4 regions of the Clostridium sp. SGI.024 genome follow, and region 1 is predicted to be linked to each of the others. Evidence: riboswitches for the same ligand, from Rfam matches in the RefSeq annotation. Region 1 holds a riboswitch; each other region holds the start of a gene.
What was found. A riboswitch is a leader RNA that binds a small molecule or an ion and turns the genes downstream of it on or off. The one in region 1 is predicted to bind S-adenosylmethionine.

Region 1 (3,187 bases):
AAAGTTTTTAATTATATTATAGTTTAATCTTTTACAATTGATAAGTATAAATGTATAATATTACATGTGCAATAGACAAAGGAGTGATTTGCTTGAAAAGAATTTTTGAATTAACAACAAAAGATATTGAGACAATTAATAAAAATGAATTAAGAGAAATCATTGAGGGATCTGAAGGAAGGACAGTTATGTCTGAATGTATAATAAGTTATACTCCATATATTAAAGAAGTATCTAATTTAGAATTAGCTTCAAGTTTTGGTGCAGATATGTTAACATTAAATACTTTTGATTTTGAAAAACCATTTATCTTTGGTATAGATGGAGGAAATATTTTATTAAATGATTTAGGAAAAATAGCACAAGTATATGAAGAAAGTGTAAAAAGAAATTTAAATGATAAAAATTATATAAAAAATATTAAGAAATTAGTTGGAAGATTAATAGGAGTAAATTTAGAACCTGTACCAGAGGGAAGTACATATGAAAAAGGTTTTACATTAAATGAATATAGTCTAAAAAAAGTTAAAGAATATGGGTTTGATTATATTGTAATAACAGGAAATCCAAATACAGGTGTTAATGCTGAGACAATATGTAATGGAATAAAATTAGCTAAGGAAATACTAGGAGAAGATACATTAATTATAGCTGGTAAAATGCATGGGGCAGGTAGTGGAAATATATACGATGAAGAAACTATAAAAGGATTTATAGATGCAGGAGCAGATGTTGTATTAATACCAGCACCTGGTACAGTTCCAGGATTTGATTTATCTTTAGCAAAAGATATAATTTCTATGATACATGATAATGGTGCATTAGCAATGACAACAATTGGGACATCACAAGAAGGTTCAAGTAAATCAGTTATAGAACAAATTGCTTTAAATTCTAAGATGGCAGGAGCAGATATTCAACATATAGGGGATTGTGGAACTTTTGGTATGGCAGTTCCAGAAAATATTATGACATTATCTGTTGCAATAAGAGGAATAAGACATACTTATAGAAGAATGGCTCAATCTATATTAAGATAATAATAAAAATATAAAATACTCTCAAAGTTATAATACTTTTGAGAGTATTTTAGCATTACTTTAATTTAATGGATTATTTATTTAATTTAAAAGAACAAAATTGACTTATTCTCGTAAAAAATATATAATTATATAAATTAAGAATCTTATTATGAGTGGTGGAGGGACTGGCCCTATGAAGCCCAGCAACCTACTTTTTAAGTGTGGTGCCAAATCCAACAGAGAAATCTGAAAAATAAGAGAAATATATTATGAAATTATTAATCTCTTCTTTTTGAAAGAGATTTTTTTATTTTTAAGGGGGTATTATAATGATTTCTAAATTTAAGATAATTGATGATTTAAAAAATAGAATATTAGTTATAGATGGGGCAATGGGAACTAATATTCAAAGCTATATGCTTGATGAGAAAGATTATAGAGGAGATATATTAAAGGATTTTCCCTTTGCTTTAAAAGGAAATAATGATTTATTAAGTGTAACAAATCCTGATATTATAAAAAATATACATAGAGGATTTTTAGAAGCAGGAGCAGATATAATAGAAACAAATACTTTAAATTCAAATTTTATATCACAACGTGATTTTAATTTAGAAGAGCTAGTTTATAAAATGAATTATGAGAGTGCAAAAATTGCTAGAGATTTATGTAATGAATTTGAATTAAAAGATGGAAGAAAAAGATATGTTGCTGGATCAATTGGGCCAACAAATAAAATGGCATCTTTATCACCTGATGTAGAGGATCCAACTTTAAGAAGTGTAAATTTTGATGAATTAAAAGAAGCATATAAAGAACAAGTTAATGCATTGATAGATGGGGGAATAGATATTGTACTAATCGAAACTATTTTTGATTCATTAAATGCACGAGCAGCAATTATTGCTGCAAATGAAGTTTATAAAGAGAAAGGGAATAGCTTACCTATTATGATTTCAGGAACTATTGCTGATAAATCTGGAAGAATATTATCTGGTCAAGATATATTAGCTTTTGCAAATTCTATGAGAAATGATTATATCATATCTATTGGATTAAATTGTTCTTTTGGTGCTAAAGAATTAATGAGTTTTATAAAAGAACTTGCTGAAACACAAGATTTATTTATTTCAGTTTATCCTAATGCAGGATTACCTAACGAACTTGGCTTTTACGATGAATCGCCTAAAGTAACAGCAACTTATATAGAAGAAATGCTAAAGGAAGGATATTTAAATATGGTTGGAGGTTGTTGTGGAACAACTTTTGAGCATATTAAAGAAATATCTAAAGTAGCTAAAAAATATAAACCAAGGGAAATTAAAAAAGTAATTAAAGAAAGTGTATACTGTGGGTTAGAAGTAACTAAGTCAAATAAAGAAATGAATTTTATAAATATAGGAGAAAGAACAAATATTTCAGGTTCTGCAAAATTTGCTAGGCTTATCAAAGAAAAAAATTATGAAGAAGCTTTAAAAATAGCTAAAAATCAAGTGGAAAATGGAGCCCAAATTATAGATGTTAATTTTGATGATGGACTTCTAGATAGTGAATTTGAAATGGAAAATTTCTTGAAATTAATAGCTTCAGATCCAGATATATCAGCAAAACCTATAATGATAGATTCATCAAGGTGGGAAGTAATAGAAAAAGGATTGAAGTCAATTCAAGGAAAACACATTGTAAATTCTATTTCTTTAAAAAATGGAGAAGAAGAATTTATAAAAATAGCAAATATCATTAAGGATTTTGGTGCAGCAGTTGTTGTTATGGCTTTCGATGAAATTGGTCAAGCTGATAATTACGAAAGAAAAATTAATGTTTGTAAAAGGGCTTATGATATATTAGTTAATAAAGTAAATTTTCCTCCAGAAGATATTATATTTGATCCAAATATACTAGCAATAGCAACAGGTATTGAAGAGCATAATAACTATGCAGTGGACTTTATAAATGCAACTAAATGGATAAAGGAAAATCTTCCTAAAGCTAAAGTATCAGGAGGAGTTAGTAATTTATCTTTTGCATTTAGAGGAAATAATAGGGTTAGAGAAGCAATGCATTCAGTTTTTCTATATCATGCAATAAAAAATGGAATGGATATGGGAATCGTAAATCCTGGAATGATTCAAATATATGATGAAATACCAAGTGATTTATTAACA
Region 2 (3,187 bases), on a different contig from region 1:
AAGTATTAGTATAAAAAGGAGCTGCCTAAGCAGCTCCTTAATTTATATATTTTATAAATATTTTTTTATTTCTTCTACTTTGTTTAATTGTTCCCAAGGAAGATTTAAATCAATTCTACCAAAGTGTCCATAAGCTGCAGTTTGCTTATAGATAGGTCTTCTTAAGTCTAAATCTCTAATTATAGCACCTGGTCTTAAGTCAAATATCTTCTCTACAATTGAAACTATTTCTTCTTCAGACTTCTTACCTGTTCCAAATGTTTCTATTTCAATTGATACTGGCTTAGCAACGCCAATAGCATATGCTAATTGTATTTCTAATTTATCAGCAACCCCTGCTGCAACTAAGTTCTTTGCTACCCATCTAGCTGCATATGCTGCAGATCTATCAACCTTAGTTGGATCCTTTCCTGAGAAAGCACCGCCACCATGTCTTCCATATCCACCATAAGTATCAACAATTATCTTTCTTCCTGTTAAACCACTATCTCCTTGTGGGCCACCAACAACAAATCTACCTGTTGGGTTAATAAAATACTTAGTTTTATCATCTAATAATTCAACTGGAACTACAGCTTTTATTACATGTTCCATTAGGTCTTTTCTAATTTGTTCTTGAGAAACTTCTTCGCTGTGTTGTGTTGATATAACGATTGTATCTATTCTTAATACTTTATTATCATCATACTCTACAGTAACTTGAGTTTTTCCATCTGGTCTTAAATATGCTAAAGTTCCGTTTTTTCTAACTTCTGATAATCTTCTTGATAATCTATGAGCCATAGCTATTGGTAATGGCATAAATTCTTCTGTTTCATTAGTTGCAAAACCAAACATCATACCTTGGTCTCCAGCTCCAACAGCTTCAACATTATCCTTTTCTCCCGCTTTATATTCTAAAGCTTCATTTACTCCCATAGCTATATCACCTGATTGCTCATCTATAGAAGTTAAAACTGCACATGTTTCACAGTCAAAACCATATTTGGCTCTATCATATCCTATTTCTTTAATAGTTTCTCTTACTAACTTTGGAATATCAACATAGCAATTAGTTGATATTTCTCCCATAACTAAAACCATTCCTGTAGTAACAGCAGTTTCACAGGCTACTCTTGCCATAGGGTCTTTTGCTAAGATACTATCTAAGACTGCATCTGATATTTGGTCACAAATTTTATCTGGATGTCCTTCTGTAACTGACTCTGATGTAAATAATTTTTTCATATTAATATCTCCTTTCTTTTTTTTGATATTAATTCTAAAAATTTAGCTATATAATAAAAAATCTCTTCGATAAGAAGAGATGTTAAAAATCATAACTTTTCTTATCTTGCAAAATTATATTGCTGGAATTGGCACCACACTCAAATGAATGAAGTAGGTTGCCGGGTTTCATAGGGCCCTTTCCCTCCACCTCTCTTGATAAGAACTAATATCAAATTTTACTTTTCAGATTATATCATTTTTAAAATTATTCGTCAAGAACAATACATATTATTCTGAATATTTGTTTTATAAAAATATTTCTTATTTTTCTTCTCTGTATTTATACTATAGATGCCCTTAATCTTTATTATTCATTTCAAAAAGTCGTAATAAATGAACAAACAAAAAGTCGTACTTCTTATGAAATACGACTTTTTGTTTTGGTGGGGGAGGACGGATTCGAACCATCGAAACGAAACGTAACAGATTTACAGTCTGCCCCCTTTGGCCACTCGGGAACTCCCCCTTATTTATGGAGCTGGCAATAGGAATCGAACCTACAACCTGCTGATTACAAGTCAGCTGCTCTACCGTTGAGCCATGCCAGCATATATGGTGGAAACAACAGGGATCGAACCTGTGACCCTCTGCTTGTAAGGCAGATGCTCTCCCAGCTGAGCTATGCTTCCATACACAAATCAAATTTAAAATGGTGGGGGAGGACGGATTCGAACCATCGAAACGAAACGTAACAGATTTACAGTCTGCCCCCTTTGGCCACTCGGGAACTCCCCCATTTTTTGGAGCTGGCAATAGGAATCGAACCTACAACCTGCTGATTACAAGTCAGCTGCTCTACCGTTGAGCCATGCCAGCATATTCAAATAAATTTAAATGGTGGGGGAGGACGGATTCGAACCATCGAAACGAAACGTAACAGATTTACAGTCTGCCCCCTTTGGCCACTCGGGAACTCCCCCATAAAATTTATTTTATTATTTTCAGTCATTGGATTTTACTCGCTCGACTGACAATGACTAGTATATATTTATTATTTACTAATTTCAAGTTTAATATTTATTCATTTAACTGAATTACAGTTATTTTATTCTATTTTTCTTTCATTTCCTCACATTTAATACTATTATCTTTTTTAAAATTATATTTATTATATTTTATTTATTAAATTTAGTCTAAAATAATTGAATTTATAGAATTCTCTAGTATATCTTTAAATATTTCATAATCTGATGAACTCATTCTCTTTTTAGCTAATTCTACGCCTTTTTTTATTTGTTCTTTGTTGTCTTTATCTATAAAAAAATCATTAATTTTTATTAAATCTAAAATAGATAATTTTTTCATAATTACATTCAACTTTTCTTTTCTCTCATTATCAAGATAATTAAATAAACTATTTGAAATACTTTGCTTTAATGAAACAGTTTCTACTTCAACAGAATCATTAATAAAATCTTTATTTTTATTTAAAGTATTATTTTCATTTATATCTTCACTAAAAATCTCATTACTTAATACCTCTTTACTTTTTAGAGGCTCCCAAATAAGTAAAAAATAAATAGGTATACTTGCACCTAATATAATAGTAAATATATAAATTATTACCTTTTTCATATAGTTCACCACCTTTATTTAATTACTATCCTGTTTATATTTTTTTATACATTTTATTATATTTAAATTGCTTACCACATATATTGGTATAATCAGGAGGTGAATTTTAATGAAGCATAAAGTACATTATGATGATCATAATTCCTACATGGAAATTGCTAATAAAATAAAAGAATATATAAAAGATAATACTGTAATAATTTGTGTAGGTACAGACAAATGTATTGGAGACTCTCTTGGTCCACTTGTAGGTAGTATTTTAGTGGAAAATAATTTTTTATTACCTGTCTTTGGAACACTTCAATCTCCTATTCATGCTTTAAATATTGAAGATAAATTAAAT
Region 3 (3,187 bases), on a different contig from region 1:
ATATATTCCTGCACATCCCTTCCCAAATATCCATAAAGGTTCTGAGCCTGATGTAAAACTGCAATTAAAGAGCTTTCATCATCGTTTCCTTCTTGGATAAATGATTTTAAATCTTTGAACTTACTACACTTGTCCATTAAATCATCTCCACAAAATATTTTTGAAATTTTAAAAATTTTCTAAATTTTCTATCTATTTAATATTATCACATATTTTGTATTTGTTAAACAAAAAAATGCATTCTAATTTCACAATTAGAATGCAATGAAAAATATTTTTATTTTTCTCCATATATACTTAATGAAAAACCTTTTTTTAATGCTTCTTTTGCATATTCCTTAGCTCCAAATAAAGATAAATCTCTATAATTTCCACATTGTACTTCATTAGCAGCTGGAATTTCAGTAGCCTTTAAAACCTCTTCTAAAGCAGCTTCTAAAGCTACTTTTATCTCCTTTGAATCTCTATCTCCCCAAATGCTTAAATAAAAACCTGTTCTACATCCCATTGGAGAAAAATCAATAATCCCTTCAACTTTATCTCTAAGTTCATAAGCTAGTAAATGCTCTAATCCATGCATAGCTGCTGTTCCAAAAGCTTCTTTATTAGGTTGTAAAAATCTAATATCGAACTTAGTTACCTTATCTCCATTTTTTCCTTCTAGCAAACAACATTTCCTTATATAAGGTGCCTTAACTATTCTATGATCTAATTCAAAACTTTCAACTTTTTCCATACAATATACCTCCACTATATTTATAAATTTAATTTACCTCATTTTCTAAAGTATTTATAGTATTAACAATGGATGAAATGCTTTCACTTATTTTCTTAGCCACATAAGGGTTATTCATTGTATATAAATGAATACCCTGAACTCCAGTAGATATTAAATCTATAATTTGTTCAGTTGCATATGCAATTCCAGCATCTCTTAATGCCTCTGGATTATATTCATATTTATTCATAATCTTTATAAACTTATTTGGAACTTTAGCACCACATAATGATACTATTCTCTTTATTTGTTTTGTGTTTATAACAGGCATAATTCCAGCTTGAATTGGAATAGATATTCCATACTTTTCTTTTTGCTCTAAGAAATTATAAAAATACTCATTATCAAAAAACAGTTGTGATATTAAATGCGTTGCTCCAGCTTCTTGTTTTTTCTTTAAATTTATTAAATCATCTTCATAAGACTTGCTATCTAAATGCCCCTCAGGATAACAAGCTCCAACTATATTAAAGTCATTTCTTAATTTAATATGCTTTATTAAATCGCTAGCATATTTAAAATCACTTTTTCCATCAAAATCAATTGGAATATCACCTCTTAAAGCTAAAACATTTTCTATTCCTTCTTTTTTTAAATCATTTAAAATCTTATCTACTTGCTCTTTAGTAGAATTAATACAAGTTAAATGTGCTAATGGCTCTATCTTATATTTATTTTTGATTATAGAAGATATCTCACAAGTCATATTTTTAGATAAGCTTCCACCTGCCCCATAGGTTACACTTATAAAATCTGGACTTAAACCTTTTAATTCTTCTAAAGTATTATAAATAGTATCTATATTTGATTCTTGCTTTGGTGGAAATATTTCAAAAGAAAAAACCACCTTCTTTTCATTAAATAAATTATTAATATTCATAACTTGCCCCCTTTTCATTACTAAAAAAAGTACCTAAAGGATAACCTTTAGGTACGTAAATAGCCTATATATTACCCTTATCTTACAGGAATTAGCACCACACAAATAAAACAATTAATTTAAATAAAATTAACATTGTAGGTTGCCGGGTATCATAGGGCCAGTCCCTCCACCACTCTTGATAAGTTTTGTTCATTCTTTTTTTATATTATAAGTCTTTTTCTTAATTTTGTAAATATTCAAATTTTATTCTTTGTAATCTTCTTTAAATAAAGCCATAAGTGTAATATCATTATACTTGCCATTTCTATATAATTCTTTCTTTAATATTCCTTCCTCTATAAAACCTATTTTTTTATAACATGCTATTGCTCTAGCATTAAAAGAAAATACTCCAAGTTTTATCTTATCCATATTTACTTCTTCAAATATAAATTTTATTAACACTTTTAAAGCATCACTACCATAATCCCTTCCCCAGTAATCTTTATCTCCAAGCATTATCCCTATGGTACAGTTTCTATTTTTCACATCACAATGGTTGATACTGCATCCTCCAATATATTTTCCAGTTTCTAAATCTTCAATTGCAAAATCATAAGTGAAATCTTTATTACTTTTCCTACTTTTTATCCATTCTTCTTCCTGCCATTTAGTAATTGGAAAAGGAATGGCGGTATCTAGAAATTTTTTAGTTTCTTCATCATTTATAAATTCTACAGCTCTTTCTATATCTTCTTCCCTATAAGCTCTTAGCTTAACTAATTTTCCCCTATACATAATTCTCCCCCTTAAAATAAATACTCTGATATTTTACACTTTAAATTATAAAATAAGGAACTGTTATAAACAGCTCCAAATCAAAAATATAAATTTAAAATTATTATATAATTTATTTTCAATTACTAATAAATATTTTCACCCTAATTCTACATTTCAAATTTTTCATTAGCCATAGCTACTAAATCCTATCTTTTTATTAACAACAGAATAATTGATATTAAACTAAAAGCTAAACTAACCATATTTATATATGTTACAACTTGTTTTGGCGTAAATCCCTTTGATTCTAATCTGTAATGAATTTGACTTCTATCTGCTTGATATACTGGCTTACCATCAATAAATCTTTTTACTATTACAAAAAGATTATCAAATATCGGTATTGCTAATGCTAATATTGGTATAAATATACTCATTAAAGTTGCTTGTTTAAAAGCTCCATCTAAAGCAATTATACTTAAAATAAATCCTAAGAAGTTTGCACCTGAATCTCCCATAAAAATCTTAGCAGGATAATTATTGTACTTTAAGAATCCAAGTGTAACTCCTGAAACAATTAGTGACATAGTAATAGATTCACTTTGTTTTAATATTATTGCTGCTCCTGCAAAGGTGATAGATGATATAAGAGACAAGCCACCAGCAAGTCCATCCATTCCATCTGACCAGTTAATAACAGTTGTTACTCCAAATATCCACGTAATTGTTAATATAAATTGTACAAAACTAGATAAAACTATATAATT
Region 4 (3,187 bases), on a different contig from region 1:
TGATAACCGTATCTTACTGCTAAGTCTCCAAGTCCACCTGCTCCTACTGTTCCTGCCATAGCTGAATATCCAATTATGCTTATTATTGTTAATGTTAATCCTGAAATTATTGATGGAACTGCTTCTTTAAGCATTACCTTAAATATTATTTGTGTATTTGATGCACCAAAGGATTTTGCTGCCTCTACTACTCCTGGATCTACTTCTTTTAAAGCTGATTCTATAATTCTTGCTACAAATGGAGCTGCTGCTATAGTAAGTGGAACTATTGCTGCTGTTGTTCCTATAGATTTTCCTACTATTAATTTTGTAAGTGGCATTATTGCTACCATTAAAATTATAAATGGGAAACCTCTTAAAATATTTATTATTGTATCTAATGTATTAAAAACAGTTTTATTAGGCTTTAAGCCTTTTGGTGCTGTAACTATTAATATAATAGCTGGAATAAATCCTAAAATTACTGAAAATAATGTTGAGAAAAATACCATTATTATGGTTTTATTAAATCCTTCAATTAATATTTCTGTCATTATTTAAGCACCTCCAATACTACACCTTTTTCTTCTAAATAAGCTATAACCTTGTCCTTATCTTTTTCATTAATATTTATTACTAAATTACCTAATATATCTTCTCTAAACTTTTCAAGCTTACCCCAAACTATTGAAAAATCTACATTTAAATCTCTTGCCATCTTTGTTATAAGTGCATTTTCTGAAGATGTACTTGGGAAGAATAACTTAATATTAATACCTGACTCTGGTAAAATATCTTCCTCTTCTTCTCCAAGGAATTTCTTTAATGATACCCCAGGTCTTAAGAATAATTCCTCTGACTTTCCTTCTGCTTTTAATATTCCACCTTCTATTAATGCAACTTTTTCACAAACTTCTTTTACTACTTCCATTTGGTGAGTTACTATTACTATAGTAATGCCTAACTCCTTATTAATTTTAGATAAAAGTGCTAATATATCCTTTGTTATCTTTGGATCTAAGGCTGATGTTGCTTCATCACATAGTAAAACTTTAGGCTCTAATGCTAAAGCTCTTGCTATTGCAACTCTTTGCTTTTGTCCTCCACTTAAGCTTGTGGGCTTTACTTTTGCTTTTTCAGAAAGTCCTACTAAATCTAAAAGTTCATTTACTCTTTCATTTATTCTTTTTCTTCTGTAGCTTCTATAGCTAATAGGTTTTTTATCCCCTAAACTATCTTTATATTCCTTATATTCTTCTTCAAATCCCCAAACCTCTAATGGTAAGGCTATATTATCAAATACAGTTTTTCTATTTAATAAATTAAAGCCTTGAAATATCATACCTAGTTTTTTTCTAAATTCTCTTAATTCATATCCCTTAAGCTCATTAACTTCTCTCCCCATAACATTTATTGAGCCATCTTCATAACTTTCAAGGCCATTTATGCATCTAAGTAAAGTAGATTTTCCTGCTCCACTATGCCCTATTATTCCATATATCGTACCTTCTTCTATAGATAAAGAAACATTTTTTATAACTTCCACATCATTAAATTTTTTAGTTAAATTTTTAATTTCAATCATTTATGTCCCTCCTAGAACTTAAATAAAAACAAAAAACGCACTGGAGAATAAATTCTCTAGTGCGTGTAAATATCACTTGTTGATTTATTCTCTCATCTATCAGCTTTAAAGCTGCAGGATTTAGCACCAAACTTAATATGAGTAATTTAGCTCAATAAAAATTAAGCCTATCACACCTATTAAAGGTTGCTGGGTTTCACAGGGCCAGTCCCTCCACCACTCTTGATAAGAAACATTTAAAAATGTTTATTAAATTTTATAGTAATACTATACATTTATTAACTTTAAATGTCAACAACTATTGCTAAAAAATTTAGAATACTATTACTTCTTTTCTTATATTAATTAATTCTGCATCAGTATTTTCTTCAACAAAATTTATTATATTTTCATATATTGAATCTAATTGTGCATTTGTAGCACAAATCCCTGATATACCAATTGTAATATAGTTATGAATATCTTGATTACCAACTTCATTTACTGAAATATTAAATTTATTTTTAAGTTTTTGAGTTATACTTCTTACTATCATCCTTTTTTCTTTTAAAGAATGAACCCATTCAGCTCTTAAGTTAATAGTCATTATTAGCACCTTCATAATTATCACCCTTTTATTTATATTATACTCTTTATATTAATATAAGTAAAAGAAGGGGAAATAATGCACAATTTTAATTAATAAATCATTACTTAAAAGTTCCATTCACTATAAAACTCCTCTAAGAAGTCTTCCATAAACTTATGTCTTTTTTCTGCTATTTCCTTTGCCGTATCTGTATTCATTAAATCTTTTAATTTTAATAGTTTTTCATAAAAATGATTTATTGTATGATTTTCTGCATTTTTAACTTCATCTAAGGATTTAAAATCCATAGGCTTTATTGATGGATCGTAAATTGGTCGATTTTTATGCCCTCCATAAGCAAAGGTTCTTGCTATTCCAATTGCACCTATAGCATCTAATCTATCTGCATCTTGAACTATTTTTCCTTCAATTGTATGTTGGGTTGAATCCACAACCCCACCTTTATAAGACATAGTTTTTATTATTTTTATTATTGCTTCCATATCATTCTTATCTACTTGTATAGATTTAAGAAATTTCTCCGTAACTGTGGTATTAATATCATTAGACTTTGAAAATTTCCAGTCATCAATATCATGTAATAGTGCTGTCATTTCAACAATAAAAGAATCTGCATTTTCTTTTTCTACTATATATTTAGCTAAGTTATATACTCTTTCTATATGAAACCAATCATGGCCACTTCCTTCTCCATATAATTTCTTTTTAACAAATTCTTTAGTCTTTTCTATCATTAAAACTTTATCCATTTCATTCTCCCTTAGTTGTAAAATATATAATTATTGTAAATTAATCTTAAAATTAAATGTATATTAAAAATTAAATACTCTTTATAACCTTTTATCTATCTTATCATTAGCATATTTACTAATTAATATTGATGCAAATATTAGTGAAGCTTGAAATAGTAAAAATTCATAAATATCATCACATAAAATAATCATGGCAGCAAAAGTTGCAATTGTCATCTGAAAATAAACTTGACCATAGTCTACTTTATTTATTGTTTTATTATTACCTTGTTTTCTTTTCTT

Region 2: linked by a shared signal. The riboswitch ahead of metK (methionine adenosyltransferase) and the one ahead of metH (methionine synthase) in region 1 are both predicted to bind S-adenosylmethionine.
Region 3: linked by a shared signal. The riboswitch ahead of metF (methylenetetrahydrofolate reductase [NAD(P)H]) and the one ahead of metH (methionine synthase) in region 1 are both predicted to bind S-adenosylmethionine.
Region 4: linked by a shared signal. The riboswitch ahead of ACQRD5_RS04495 (methionine ABC transporter ATP-binding protein) and the one ahead of metH (methionine synthase) in region 1 are both predicted to bind S-adenosylmethionine.

Annotation. Positions count from the first base shown of each region.
Region 1 is NZ_JBNPON010000052.1:22,482-25,668, reverse strand. Features, by position in the region: gene ACQRD5_RS13060 (hypothetical protein) at 84-1,040, shown strand; SAM riboswitch class I at 1,184-1,282, shown strand; gene metH (methionine synthase) at 1,352-3,187, shown strand, end outside.
Region 2 is NZ_JBNPON010000090.1:405-3,591, reverse strand. Features, by position in the region: gene nagA (N-acetylglucosamine-6-phosphate deacetylase) at 1-14, shown strand, start outside; gene metK (methionine adenosyltransferase) at 52-1,227, opposite strand; SAM riboswitch class I at 1,326-1,432, opposite strand; tRNA gene ACQRD5_RS15895 (tRNA-Tyr) at 1,651-1,735, opposite strand; tRNA gene ACQRD5_RS15890 (tRNA-Thr) at 1,743-1,817, opposite strand; tRNA gene ACQRD5_RS15885 (tRNA-Val) at 1,823-1,898, opposite strand; tRNA gene ACQRD5_RS15880 (tRNA-Tyr) at 1,920-2,004, opposite strand; tRNA gene ACQRD5_RS15875 (tRNA-Thr) at 2,011-2,085, opposite strand; tRNA gene ACQRD5_RS15870 (tRNA-Tyr) at 2,105-2,189, opposite strand; gene ACQRD5_RS15865 (hypothetical protein) at 2,398-2,844, opposite strand; gene yyaC (spore protease YyaC) at 2,954-3,187, shown strand, end outside.
Region 3 is NZ_JBNPON010000002.1:62,196-65,382, forward strand. Features, by position in the region: gene ACQRD5_RS01115 (complex I 24 kDa subunit family protein) at 1-137, opposite strand, end outside; gene ACQRD5_RS01120 (S-ribosylhomocysteine lyase) at 278-736, opposite strand; gene metF (methylenetetrahydrofolate reductase [NAD(P)H]) at 765-1,658, opposite strand; SAM riboswitch class I at 1,733-1,846, opposite strand; gene ACQRD5_RS01130 (GNAT family N-acetyltransferase) at 1,905-2,438, opposite strand; gene ACQRD5_RS01135 (MraY family glycosyltransferase) at 2,627-3,187, opposite strand, start outside.
Region 4 is NZ_JBNPON010000008.1:68,562-71,748, reverse strand. Features, by position in the region: gene ACQRD5_RS04500 (methionine ABC transporter permease) at 1-533, opposite strand, end outside; gene ACQRD5_RS04495 (methionine ABC transporter ATP-binding protein) at 533-1,564, opposite strand; SAM riboswitch class I at 1,654-1,796, opposite strand; gene ACQRD5_RS04490 (DUF503 domain-containing protein) at 1,878-2,165, opposite strand; gene ACQRD5_RS04485 (HD domain-containing protein) at 2,258-2,902, opposite strand; gene ACQRD5_RS04480 (hypothetical protein) at 2,984-3,187, opposite strand, start outside.